2 regions of the Lachnospira hominis (ex Hitch et al. 2025) genome follow, and region 2 is predicted to be linked to the other one. Evidence: predicted binding sites of a transcription regulator. Region 2 holds the regulator's gene; the other holds the start of a gene.
The links. The regulator HrcA, encoded in region 2, represses chaperone genes, less so after heat shock. The targets are predictions, from matches to a motif close to TGTTAGCACTCNNNNNNNNNGAGTGCTAACA.

Region 1 (7,111 bases), 150 kb from region 2:
ACTGTGGAGTTATCATATCCTGGTCAGAAATATAGTGAATATCTTCTTTCTTGAATTCTTCTTCAATATTGATACCTTTTACAGACGACCATTTCAGATAAATCTTCGCTCTTGGATTAACAAACTTCGCTCCAAGTGCAAATGCATTAATATTAGCAACTGTACCATAAACAGGATACTGTGCAACATAGCCAATCTTATTCTGTGTTGCCAGTGCTCCTGCAAGAACCCCTGTAAGAAACTTTGCTTCATACATTCTTGCATAATATGTCCTTATATACTTATGCGATGTATTGAGAGAACAGTTAAGAATCTTTACATCCGGATGTGCAATCGCCATCTTTACACTTGCTATAGTCATTGCCGGAGATGTGACAAATATAAGGTCTGCACCATTTTTTATCATCATCTCAATAGCATGCTCATCATCTTTTTCCGGCTTGACATTAGTAATGCTTATCGTCTCTATCTGCTTACCAAATGTATCATCTATATACTGTCTTCCAAGTTCATGTGCATAACACCATTCCGAATCCTGTGGTGTATTTTCATATATAAATCCAACTTTCAGTTTCTTGCTTCCGCTGTCTGGCCTAGGAAGGAGATAACTCAAAATGTTTTTCTTAGGCTCATTTACAGTAGGATCCATCTTTAAATCAACTGCACTGTCTTCTGACAACAATACGAATTCAGCCCATGATTTTGCAACATTCTTTGCCATATCTGACGGTGTCATCTTTTTAACTGTATCATATCCGAAAATGTGAATAAATCTCAGGAATGCGTCTCCTACCGGATAATCAAATCTGTCGCCGCCTCTTGAATCAAAAGCATTCTTAAATGATAAAAAGCATGACACAAAATCTTTTTTGGCATCCTCATCCATCTTTTTATCCGGCTCAATTCCCACAAGCTTCATAAGTGACGGAAAACTTCCCACTTCGCTGAAATATATATCATTGAGCCTTGTGCATTTGTAAAATTCCATAAATTCATAATAAATCTTAACTTCCGGATTATCTGACTTTTTGGGAATCTTTCGTATTACTTCTGCATTGACTGTAACTGCATTAAAATACTTTAATACACTTACACGTTTATTTCCTTCAAGTACATAAAACTTGTTCATATATTCATATACTTTAATCGGGTCTCTTATTCCTTCATTAACCTGGCTGTCACTAAGACTCGCCCATTTTGCAGAAAATTCCGTTCCCCAGTCAAGAAGCGGCATGAAATTGCCCGCAAATGCATTAGTTCTTGAAGCATTACATGTTCCGACAACAAGCCTTAACGGAATCTGGTCAACCGAAAGGCTTACTTCAGAATCAATCTCATCATCTGAAACAAGATTCTCAAGAACCGGAAGATATGGATATGCTCCCTTATTGACACATGCATGATACTCTTTTTTCCCCAGCTTTAAAGCTGACATATAATCCTGAACCGACATAACAATCTCCATTCTTGTGCCAAAATGCACCAAACAAAAAATATAACTCCATACATTGTTAATTGTTTAACTCTTATATTTGTATTATAACAGACCTGTAACTTTTATCAACCAAAATTACTCTTTACTTTTTTCAATAAATGTGCAAATATATTGGAAAACGTCAATAAGGAGAGATACTGTGACTACTTTACCCAAAGACCCTGTAATGCTGCTTTCTTTTACAAATATGCAGCTGAGGGATAATTATTCATCACTTGATGAATTCTGCAAATCATTTATGATAGATAAAAAAGATATAATATCTGCATTAAGTAATATTGATTATGAATATGACAGCCGTACAAATCAGTTTATCTGATTCATACGGCTGTCATTTAATCTACACGTACACACCAAAATCTGTGCTTACACCGGAATTTGGCTGCTGCTGTATTTTTATTATTTCTGTACTTCACCCTTGCTGCGAGCTTCAAGCTTATCTCCGTCAACATCAATCAGTATCGTACCTGTACTGATATTACCTGCAAGAATAAGCTTTGCTGCAAGTGTCTCAACTGTTTTCTGGATATATCTTTTAAGTGGTCTTGCACCATATGTCGGGTCAAATCCATGCGATACAACAAACTCCTTTGCCTCAGGTGTAAGCTCAACCTTTAATTCCTTATCCGCAAGTCGCTTATTTACATCTGCAATAAGCAAATCAACAATATTACCAATATTAGCCTTTGTAAGTGGCTTAAACATTATTATCTCATCAAGACGGTTAAGAAATTCAGGTCTGAAATGTGCCCTCAAATCCTGCATAACAAGATTTTCGGCATCAGGCTTAATCTGACCATTTTCATCAATACCATCAAGAAGATATGTTGAACCGATATTACTTGTCATGATAATAATTGTGTTTTTAAAATCTACCGTTCTGCCCTGTGAATCTGTGATACGTCCATCATCAAGCACCTGTAAAAGCACATTAAATACATCCGGATGAGCTTTTTCAACTTCATCAAAAAGTACAACGGAGTAAGGTTTTCTACGTACTGCCTCTGTAAGCTGGCCACCTTCGTCATATCCTACATATCCAGGAGGTGCTCCTATAAGACGTGATACTGAATACTTCTCCATATACTCGGACATATCAAGTCTTACAATGTTATTTTCATCATCAAATAGGCTCTGAGCCAGTGCCTTTGCAAGTTCTGTCTTACCGACACCAGTAGGTCCCAAAAACATAAATGAACCGATAGGCTTTGTAGGATCTTTTATACCTGCCTTAGAACGAATAATAGCTTCTGTTACTTTTGTAACACCTTCATCCTGTCCTACTACACGCTTGTGAAGTTCATCTTCAAGATGAAGTGTCTTCTGACGCTCTGTTTCAGAAAGTTTTGCAACCGGAATACCTGTCCATCTTGATATAATCTTGGCGATTTCTTCCTCTGTTACACTCTCATGTACAAGGTCAAGATTCTTATTTTTAACCTTTTCTTCTGCATCATTTAACTTCTTCTGCAATGCTGGAAGCTTACCATACTGAAGTTCTGCGGCTTTTTCAAGGTCATAATTTCTCTTTGCCTTTGCTATCTCGTTATTTAACTGGTCTAATTCTTCCTTAATCTTGCTTATGGAATCAACGCTTGCTTTTTCGTTGTCCCATTTTGCTTTCTGCTGGTTAAATTGTGAACGAAGTTCTGACAATTCTTTTTCAAGATTACCCAGACGCTCTTTGCTGAGATTGTCTGTCTCTTTTTTAAGAGCTGCCTCTTCAATTTCAAGCTGCATTATCTTACGCTGCAATTCATCAAGTTCAGCCGGCATTGAATCAAGTTCTGTCTTTATCATTGCACATGCCTCATCGACAAGGTCAATAGCCTTATCAGGCAGGTAACGCTCTGAAATATAACGGTCAGACAATGTTGCAGCAGAAACTAACGCACCATCTGTAATCTTAACACCATGATAAACTTCGTACCTGTCTTTAAGACCACGAAGGATTGATATTGTATCTTCTACTGAAGGTTCATCAACCATAACAGGCTGGAAACGACGTTCAAGTGCAGGGTCTTTTTCAATATACTGACGATGTTCATCAAGCGTTGTCGCACCAATACAGTGAAGCTCACCTCTTGCAAGCATAGGTTTTAACATATTGCCTGCGTCCATAGAACCTTCTGTCTTACCAGCACCTACTATTGTATGGATTTCATCGATGAAAAGAATTATGCTGCCTTCGCTTTTCTTAACCTCATCAAGAACAGCTTTTAATCTCTCCTCAAATTCACCACGATACTTTGCACCTGCTACAAGAGCACCCATATCAAGTGCAAATATCTTCTTATCCTTCAGTCCTTCCGGAACATCACCTCTTACAATTCGCTGTGCCAGTCCTTCGACAACTGCAGTTTTACCTACACCAGGTTCACCGATAAGAACCGGATTGTTCTTTGTCTTTCTTGAAAGGATACGGATTACATTTCTAATCTCATTATCCCTGCCTATTACAGGGTCAAGCTTTCCTTCCTTTGCCTTTTCAACCAAATCCTGTCCGTATTTATTAAGTGTGTCATACGTAGCTTCCGGATTATCGGAATTAACTGACTGATTACCTCTTACTGTTGCAAGAACTGATAAGAACTTATCCCTTGTAATTCCATAAGTTTTAAAAAGTTGTTTAATTGCTTTGTTAGGTGCTGCTATCATTGCAAGCATAAGATGCTCAACTGAAACATATGCATCACCCATTCTTTTTGCCTCATCTTCTGCATTAACAAGAACCTTATTCAAATCATTACTTACATAAAGATTCACATTTCCCGAAACCTTTGTCTTCTGTGAAAGAAGTGTCTCGATATTTTTTATAAATGTGTCCTTATTGATATCCATTTTTTCAATGAGATTTGCAATAAGGCTGTCTTCTATTGTCATAAGGCTGTAAAGAAAATGCTCCTGGTCAATTTCCTGATTGCCATAATCGTAAGCGATTTTCTCACAATTGTTTACTGCTTCAATTGACTTCTGAGTAAATTTGTTTATATTCATAACACAACCTCCTTTGATGTCTGTTTCTTAACTACAAATACGTTATATCACCCATTGTTAGCACTGTCAACAGGTGAGTGCTAATTATTTTATTAAAAAAATATAAACCCGGTATTTATGCCGTTTTACAAGTTTCCATTATTGTATACAAAATTGTCCAATCAACACAATCACAGCCACATTTGAATAATCAAACATTACAATATGTATTTTACATTTACATTAATATGCTGTATAGTAAATACATTGTTTATTAATTAAAAAACATCGGGAGGCTTTTTAACTTTATGAAAAAAAGAGAATCATTTAACAATCAGTGGGGCTTTATACTTGCATGTATAGGCTCTGCAGTCGGAATGGGAAATATATGGATGTTTCCTACCCGCGTTTCCATGTATGGCGGTGGTGCATATCTTCTGTTATACATAATCTTTGTAGCACTTATCGGTTTCACAGGCGTAATCGGTGAGATGAGTTTCGGACGTGCTGCAAAATCAGGTCCTATAGATGCTTTTGGTCTTGCCTGCGAATCAAAAGGAAAAAGAAAGCTCGGCGAAATACTCGGACTTATTCCTGTTCTCGGCTCGCTTGCAATGGCAATCGGATACACCGTGGTAATGGGCTGGATTTTAAAATACATGATTGGCTCATTTACAGGTTCAACATTATCACCTCAGGATACAGCCGATTTTGCCGGAAAATTCGGAAACATGGCATCTTCATTTGGCAATAATTTATGGCAGTTTTTTGCACTTGCAGCAGGCATTGGAATATTAATGTTCGGTGTAGGAAGAGGAATTGAAAAAGCTAACAAATTTATGATGCCTGTATTTTTTGTACTTTTCATTATTCTTGGCATCTATGTATTCTTCCAGTCCGGTTCAGCAGACGGATATAAATACATTTTTACAATAGATACAAAATACTTATTTTCACCAAAGACATGGGTATATGCTCTTGGTCAGGCATTTTTCTCATTATCGGTAGCAGGCAGCGGAACTTTAATTTACGGCTCATACCTTTCTGATAACGAAGACATTCCAAAAGCGGCAGGCAGAGTTGCATTATTTGACACAATCGCCGCAATGCTCGCGGCACTCGTTATTATTCCCGCAATGGCTACAACCGGTGCCAGATTAAATCAGGGCGGTCCGGGACTTTTATTTATATATCTTCCATCACTTTTTAAATCAATGCCTGGTGGTTATATAATTGCAGTTATTTTCTTTGTTGCAGTGTTCTTGGCAGGACTTTCATCTCTTATCAATCTGTATGAAGCACCTGTTGCAACAATTCAGGAAAAATTCAAGTTAAACCGTAAAATATCATGCTCAGTCATTGCAGTATTCGCATTAATAGTATCACTTTGTATACAGGGAATTGTATCCGAATGGATGGATGTGCTTTCAATCTATATCTGCCCTCTCGGAGCAGGACTCGCAGGAATAATGTTCTTCTGGGTTTTAGGTAAGAAATATGTAGAAAATCAGGTGAATCTTGGACGCACAAACAAATTTACAGACAAGTTTTACCCTGTCTGCAAATATATTTATTGTCCTGTCTGTATTCTTGTTTTAATACTCGGAATCGTGTTCGGGGGAATTGGTTAATAAATTTGCATCATGCACACATTTTATCATACCAATTCGACTTTTACGGCACCATAATTTCTTATTGATGCCACATACACATTTCCTTTTCCGAAAATGTGTTCCATATAATCTTTATATGAATAAACATCTTTCACTGGCAGTATGCACATAATTACTCCGGCGAAACCTCCACCATGTACGCGGCACACGCTGTCCGTTCCTTTGAGGAAACGCCTTGTAAGTGTCAATGCCAGTGAAATTTTTTGTTCTGAAGGGTTATTTGGACAGTAACAGTTCTGCAAAAGTTCCCACGAAGATTTTCCTGATTCATCAATCATTCTTTTTATCAAATCAAAATCATCATTGTCAATCGCTTCCGCCATTCTGTCCACACGCTCATTTTCTTCAAAAAAATGTATTGCACGAAGCACGGCTCTGTCACTGTGTAATATCGAACCGGCGTCATTGTAACTATCATGATTTAAAATCACTTTCATTAATTCATCTATATTAGTTTCACACAGACGCTTACATCCAAGCACTTCTGCCACCGAAAACATTTCCTTAGGAATTGCCGAATACTCTTCACTTAAGTCGGCATGTCCTTTTCCTGTATTTACAATAACAAGGCTGTATCCGAATTTTTCAAAGGAAAGATTTTTCTTCGTAAACTTCACTTCATTTTCATCAGAAAAATCCATATATACGGCACCACCGACAGCACATGTTATCTGGTCCATAAGGCCTGACGACTTATGCCAGAACTCATTTTCCGCGTACTGCCCTGCTTTTGCACAGTCATTTTCAGTCATTTTATTATCATTAAACATAAAATTAATAATTGCACATATAAGCATTTCATACGAAGCCGATGAACTTACTCCCGCCGATGGGATAACCTGCGTTGTCACATACGCATCAAAACCGCCCACATCAAATCCATTTTTCATAATATACGTACATATTCCCGCAACAAGCGATCTGCTGCCGTCGTATAAATAGCATACTTTTGCATCTGTATTATAGT
Region 2 (7,111 bases):
GCACATCATCCGGTGACGAATATACACCTTTCATCTCATTATATACAACGCCATTGATTTTAAGCTCATCATCCTCATTTTCAAGTTCATAATGCCAGCCTTCCTGCTTAAAAATCTGTGGCTTATTATAAATATCAGGATAAAATACCGCATCCATATAAACATCCATAATATTTTTGAAATCCACATCATTGCAGCTCGCAACAGGATATACAGTCTTATCCGGATAAGTCATAGCATTAAGAAATGTGTTGAGCGACCCCTTGCAAAGTTCTACAAACGGGTCTTTCACAGGATATTTTCTTGAACCGCATAGTGTCGAATGTTCAAGAATATGCTGCAGCCCTGTATCGTTATACGGCGGTGTCTTAAAACCTATAGAAAATACCTTATTATTATCATCATTGGAAACAATGGCAATCCTTGCACCGCTCTTTTTATGTCTTAATAAAAGCCCTGTAGAATCTAAATCTTCAAGCTTTTCAACGGAAATTACATCATATTTTGATAAATTCAGTTTATTTATATCAGTCATAAATCCTCCTTGTTTTGTGAAGAAACTATATTCTTTTTAATATTATCACATTTTTGCATTTATATCCATATTTATTTGTAATTAACCCCGCAATGCGTTTTTTGATTCGGACACTTAGTGTCAATATTTAAAAAACGCACTGCGGGGTTACATGTAAAACTTGCCTCGCAACTAAAATTTTTATTCACTTAACTATTTTTAATGTCAAAGCAAGGTCTTATTCTACAACCGTCATTTTAAAATTAAAAAAATACAAATAATTGTTAAAAAAATCACTAAATTTTTCGTTTTAAAAAAAATTCAAACCACTATTTACACATGACGAAAGTTAAAATATTTACTTCATATAAAATCAATCTGATTTTAAAAAAATCTGTCATATAACATATGACGGATTAAAGTAAGAAAACTTTCGTCAAATCAAAACAGAAAGGAAGACATATATGATAAAATTTTTTAAAATCTTATTAAAAATGATTTTTACACGTTTTTTCAAAAAAAGTTCGATTACCATTGTAATTATAAAATTGAAGTTTTAAAACATGTAAAAAAACAAGGACAATTTTCATATATTGGATTTTTAATCCCGAGGTGAAAATTGTCCTCCATTTCATGAAACGCGGAAAAATAAAGTCTGTTTTCGTATATTGGATTCTTAATCCCGATACGAAAACAGACGTTATTTTTTTATTTATTTGAAAAATCCCTTTTTCCTTGTATGTTTTTCTTCGCCTGTAAGTGCTTTGTCGTATGCAATCAAAGCCTCTTTCTGCTCATTTGTAAGACGTTTAGGAACATCTACGATAACTGTGATGTAATGGTCGCCTCGCACTGCATTGTTTCTTACAGTCGGCATGCCTTTTCCTCTTAAACGTACAACCGTGCCTGAAGCCGTTCCCGGTTTTACTTCGTAAACCACTTCGCCATCTACAGTCTTAACTTTTACTTCACCGCCAAGAACTGCTGTTGGATAAGATATAACAACATCTGACATTATATTATATCCATCTCTCTTAAATTCAGGGTCTGCTGAAATCATTACTGTTACAAGCAAATCTCCTCTTGGTCCGCCATTTACACCCGGCTCACCTTTGCCCTGTATTCTTACACTCTGACCATTATCAATTCCGGCTGGAATTGTAACTTCGATAGTCTTTCTTGTGTTGATATAACCGCTTCCATGACAGTCAAGACATTTTTCTTTAATAATCTTACCTGTACCATTACAGTCCGGACAAGGCTGGACATTACGAACCATGCCAAGAAATGACTGCTGTGTGTATACAACCTGACCTTTACCGCCACACTTAGGACATGTCTCAGGCTGAGTACCAGGTTTTGCACCTGTACCATTACACTTCTTACATGGGTCTTTAAATTCAATATCTATCTTCTTGCTCGTTCCTTTTACCGATTCGGCAAATGTAATTCTGACAGATTTTCTTACATCTGCACCACGCATTGGTCCATTACTGTTTCTTCTTCTTGAACCGCCGCCAAACAAATCTCCAAAAATATCTCCACCGCCAAATATATCGCTGAAAATATCTCCCATGTTGCTGTAATCAAAGCCACCGCCGCCGGCACCTCCATTTTCAAATGCAGAATGTCCAAATTGGTCATACTGACGACGTTTTTCGGCATCACTTAACACTGCATATGCTTCTGATGCCTCTTTAAACTTCGCTTCAGCTTCTTTATCACCGGGATTTGTATCAGGATGGTACTTCTTTGCAAGCTGCCTGTATGCCTTTTTTATTGCAGCATCATCGGCATCTCTTGAAACGCCAAGAACCTCATAATAATCTCTTTTATCTGCCATATTAACTCCATTTCTGTGTTTGTCTAATACACATGTAAAATTTTTGCTTTTTTCACCAAAAACTGCACAGGGCTTTCTGCCCCATGCAGTTTAATTCAAGCTCCAATGTTTAACGAATCGATACACGCTTTGTAACTTTCACTACTGCATGTAAATCTGTTTAAACATCAATTGATTTTACACTTCTTTGTAGTCACCGTCAACGACATCATCGCCATAAGGATTACTGTTAGAAGCTGAACCATTGTTCATATCAGGACCTGCACCGGCACCCATATCAGGGCCTGCACCGGCTGCACCCTGCTGTGCTTCATAAAGCTTAGCAAAAAGCTTCTGTGCACTTTCCATAAGTTTTTCCTTAGCAGCCTTAATCTCATCAACCTGTGAATCTGTCATATTTTCAGCATCTGTGCTGTCAACAAGACTCTTTAATGCATTGAGGTCTGTCTCAACAGCAGCCTTATCATTAGCATCAAGCTTATCGCCAGCTTCATCAAGTGCTTTCTGTGTCTGGAATACGATTGAATCCGCATCATTTCTTACTTCAATTGCTTCCTTACGTTTCTTATCCTGTGCCTCGAATTCAGCAGCTTCCTTAACAGCCTTATCAATATCAGCATCTGACATGTTAGAACCTGCTGTAATTGTGATGTGCTGTTCCTTACCTGTTCCCAAATCCTTAGCAGATACATTTACGATACCATTAGCATCAATATCAAATGTAACTTCAATCTGTGGAACACCTCTTCTTGCTGGTGGAATACCATCAAGTCTGAACTGGCCGAGTGACTTGTTATCCCTAGCGAACTGTCTTTCACCCTGTACTACATTGATATCAACGGCTGTCTGATTATCAGCAGCTGTAGAGAATATCTGGCTCTTCTTTGTAGGAATTGTTGTATTTCTTTCAATAAGTCTTGTAGCAATACCACCCATTGTCTCAATTGAAAGAGAAAGTGGTGTTACATCAAGAAGAAGGATATCACCGGCACCGGCATCACCTGCAAGTTTACCACCCTGAACAGATGCACCAATAGCAACACATTCATCTGGATTTAATGATTTGCTTGGCTCATGTCCTGTAAGCTGTTTTACTTTATCCTGTACTGCCGGAATTCTTGTAGAACCACCTACAAGTAATACCTTTGAAAGTTCAGAAGCTGTAATACCAGCATCATTTAATGCATTTCTTACCGGCTCTGCTGTCTTCTCAACAAGGTCATGTGTAAGTTCATCAAATTTAGCTCTTGTAAGAGTCATATCAAAATGCTTTGGACCTTCAGCTGTAGCTGTAATATATGGCAGATTGATATTTGTCTGCATAGCACTTGAAAGTTCCTTCTTAGCCTGCTCTGCAGCAACTCTTAATCTCTGAAGAGCCATTGTATCTTTAGAAAGATCTACGCCTTCCTTACTCTTGAAATCATCAAGCATATACTGTGTGATTCTCTCATCAAAGTCATCTCCACCAAGTCTGTTATTACCAGCTGTAGCAAGAACTTCGATAACTCCATCACCAATTTCAATGATAGATACATCAAATGTACCACCACCTAAATCGTATACCATAATCTTCTGTTCTTTTTCATTATCAAGACCATAAGCAAGAGCTGCTGCTGTTGGCTCGTTGATAATTCTCTTAACATCAAGGCCTGCAATCTTACCGGCATCCTTAGTTGCCTGTCTCTGTGCATCGTTGAAGTATGCAGGAACTGTAATAACTGCTTCTGTAACTTTTTCACCGAGGTAGTTTTCTGCATCAGCCTTTAATTTCTGGAGAATCATAGCTGAAATTTCCTGTGGTGTGTATTTCTTACCATCAATCTCAACCTTGTAATCTGTACCCATATGTCTCTTAATAGATGAAATTGTCTTGTCAGCATTTGTTACTGCCTGACGTTTTGCAGGATCACCTACAAGTCTTTCACCATTCTTTGTAAATGCTACGATTGAAGGAGTTGTTCTAAGACCTTCTGTATTTGCGATAACAACCGGCTTACCGCCTTCCATAACTGCTACGCATGAGTTTGTTGTACCTAAGTCAATACCAATAATCTTTCCCATATTAATCTTCCTTTCTGTGCAATGCACATTAAATACTAATTTCAATTGTCATAATGTAAATGCTGCAATTAATCACTCAAAATCCAACTAATTGGCAACCTTTACCATGCTGTGACGAATCACAGTATCTCTATATGTGTAACCCTTCTCAAATTCTTCAACTACTATTCCTTCGCCTACTGAATCATCTTCAACATGCATTACTGCATTATGAACATCCGGGTTAAACTCCAAACCAACTGCCTCGATAGGTTTAACTTCAAGATCTTCAAGCATCTTCATTGTCTGCTTGTAAACCATATCCATACCTTTGGCAAATGGTGTTTCCTTTTCTTCATCCGTGATTGCTTTAAAACCACGTTCAAAATTATCAACAATAGGAAGTAACTTTTTAATTACATCTGAAGCTCCCATTTCAAACATTGCTGACTTCTCTTTATCTGTACGCTTTCTGTAATTGTCAAACTCAGCCATCTGACGCTTAACTCTGTCCTGCAGTTCATCAATAACAGCGTCTCGTGGATCTTTCTTTTTATTATCAGATTTATCATTATCTGTATCACCTGCCGCTTCCGCATCGCTTGCAGTGTTATCTGCATCTGCGTTATCAGCCTGAGTTTCTACAGTTTCAGCGTCTTTTTTTTCAGTCTTATCAATATCTTTTTCTAATTTTTCATCTTTCTTCTTTAAATCTTTTTCTTTCTTTGACACTTTTATATCCAACCTTTCCTATGATTTCTTAAAGACATCATCCAGTTGATTCTGAATTGTCTTAAGTTTTTCAACAACTTTATCATAATCCATACGTTTCGGTCCGATAATACCTATCGTTCCACGCATGCCATCCTGCAGCTCATAAGTTGCTGTAACTACGCTACAGTCTTTCATTGACTCAACCGGTGCTTCATTTCCTATATATACCTGAATTCCTGTATTATCGGAATTATCACTCTCTGTATCTTTTACAAAATCAGTAAGTGACTGTTTTTCCTCAAGTGCATATATAAGCTCACTTGCTTTCGTCGAATCGCTAAGCTCAGGATATTTGAAAATATTAGTTGCACCGCTGGTATATATCTTTAAATTATCTTCTCCGCTTATTGTCTCAACAATAGCATCAACAACTTCTTTTACAAGCTGCATATGCTCTCCTGCCTGATTCTCCATCTTAGATACAATACTAAGATTCATCTCCTGCAATGAAAGTCCTGTAAGGCTCGTATTCAAAAGAATGTTAAGCTTTAAAAGATTCTCCTGTGATAAATCTTCACTTACTGTTATTACCTTGTTACGGATTATATTGCCTTCCATAACAATAACCGCCAGAATCTTATTTGTTTCAAGCTGCGAAAGCTGGACAAATTTAAGCTTGTTACCTTTAACCTGTGGTGCACTGACCATTGTTGCATAGTTAGTATCTTTTGCAAGCACTTTTGCAACATTCTGAAGAAGTTCTTCAACCTTATCGACCTTCTGTGAAAGGATACCCTGCATTGACTCAACTTCTTTTTCTCTGTCTGTCACTACCTGCTCCCTGTTCACAAGTTCTGTCTCTTTCTGACTCATCATATCATCCACATAAAATCTGTAGCCTTTATCTGTAGGAATTCTTCCCGCTGATGTATGAGGCTGGACAATATATCCAAGTTCTTCAAGGTCTGCCATCTCATTTCTGATTGTGGCCGAACTCAGTTTCAAATCTGCATATTTGGATATGGTTCTTGAGCCAACCGGTTCGCCTGTTTCAAGATAATTTTTAATGATTGCTTTCAGAATCTTAACTTTTCTGTCATCAAGTTCCATTGACTCTCACTCCTTATCCATAAATAAATGCTGCTTATTTATCTCATGTTAGCACTCGTTAAATTTGAGTGCTAACATTTGATATACATAAAATAACACTACCTCATATTAATGTCAACACCCTTATTAAATTTTTTTATTAAGAAATTCTAAACTTTAAAAATCTCATATTAACTGCCTGGTTTATTTCATTATAAATGCTGCCAAATTCTGAATTTACCGCCTCATCCATCTCTCCGCAGATGTCCATACCTATAACTTTACGCATTTCAAATGTGTCCTCAATTATTGCAAAAAGCTCATCAACACTCATGATTCCCTGATTCCAGTTTGTTTTATATTCTTTTTCATCAAGCACATCTTTATCAACCGAAATATATACAGGTCTTTTTCCTGTCCAGCATTTATCTATAAGTTCATTTTCAAGACCATACTGTTGTCCTCTCTTTTTAAGTATTGTCTGCTTTGTAATAAACTTTACCCCCAGCTCCTTCATTTCTTTATCTATATTATCTTTGTCAACACCTACAACAGTTACTTTCCCTTTAAAGCCGGAATCTTCCACCAGATTTCTAATCCAGCCGCCGCATGATAAAACATCACCAAATGCCGGCTTTTGCATATCAGAATGATTATCAAATACTATCAGGTCAAACGGCTCCTCTATAAGACTTAACCATAAAAGTGTAAGATAATGGTAATTGCCTCCATCAATAAAATGAATACCTTTTGTCGGATATTCTTTCATCATTTCACGAAAATTTTCTTTTGCCATATCATCACAATATCCGTTTGTCCCTGTCATACTGACAGCATCTATAACTCCAGCACCGCCTTTTTTTAATTTATCAATAAATAAAGGTTGTTCATCATAAATTCCCGATACA

Region 1: the regulator HrcA is predicted to act here: its motif matches at 4,548-4,578, upstream of clpB (ATP-dependent chaperone ClpB).

Annotation. Positions count from the first base shown of each region.
Region 1 is NZ_JBBMES010000001.1:352,153-359,263, reverse strand. It holds gene WMO38_RS01635 (BMP family ABC transporter substrate-binding protein) at 1-1,453, opposite strand, end outside; gene WMO38_RS01630 (DUF4250 domain-containing protein) at 1,635-1,814, shown strand; gene clpB (ATP-dependent chaperone ClpB) at 1,895-4,492, opposite strand; gene WMO38_RS01620 (sodium-dependent transporter) at 4,780-6,102, shown strand; gene WMO38_RS01615 (galactokinase) at 6,129-7,111, opposite strand, start outside.
Region 2 is NZ_JBBMES010000001.1:203,813-210,923, reverse strand. It holds gene WMO38_RS00935 (insulinase family protein) at 1-535, opposite strand, end outside; gene dnaJ (molecular chaperone DnaJ) at 1,227-2,357, opposite strand; gene dnaK (molecular chaperone DnaK) at 2,535-4,421, opposite strand; gene grpE (nucleotide exchange factor GrpE) at 4,509-5,132, opposite strand; gene hrcA (heat-inducible transcriptional repressor HrcA) at 5,151-6,224, opposite strand; gene WMO38_RS00910 (arginase family protein) at 6,364-7,111, opposite strand, start outside.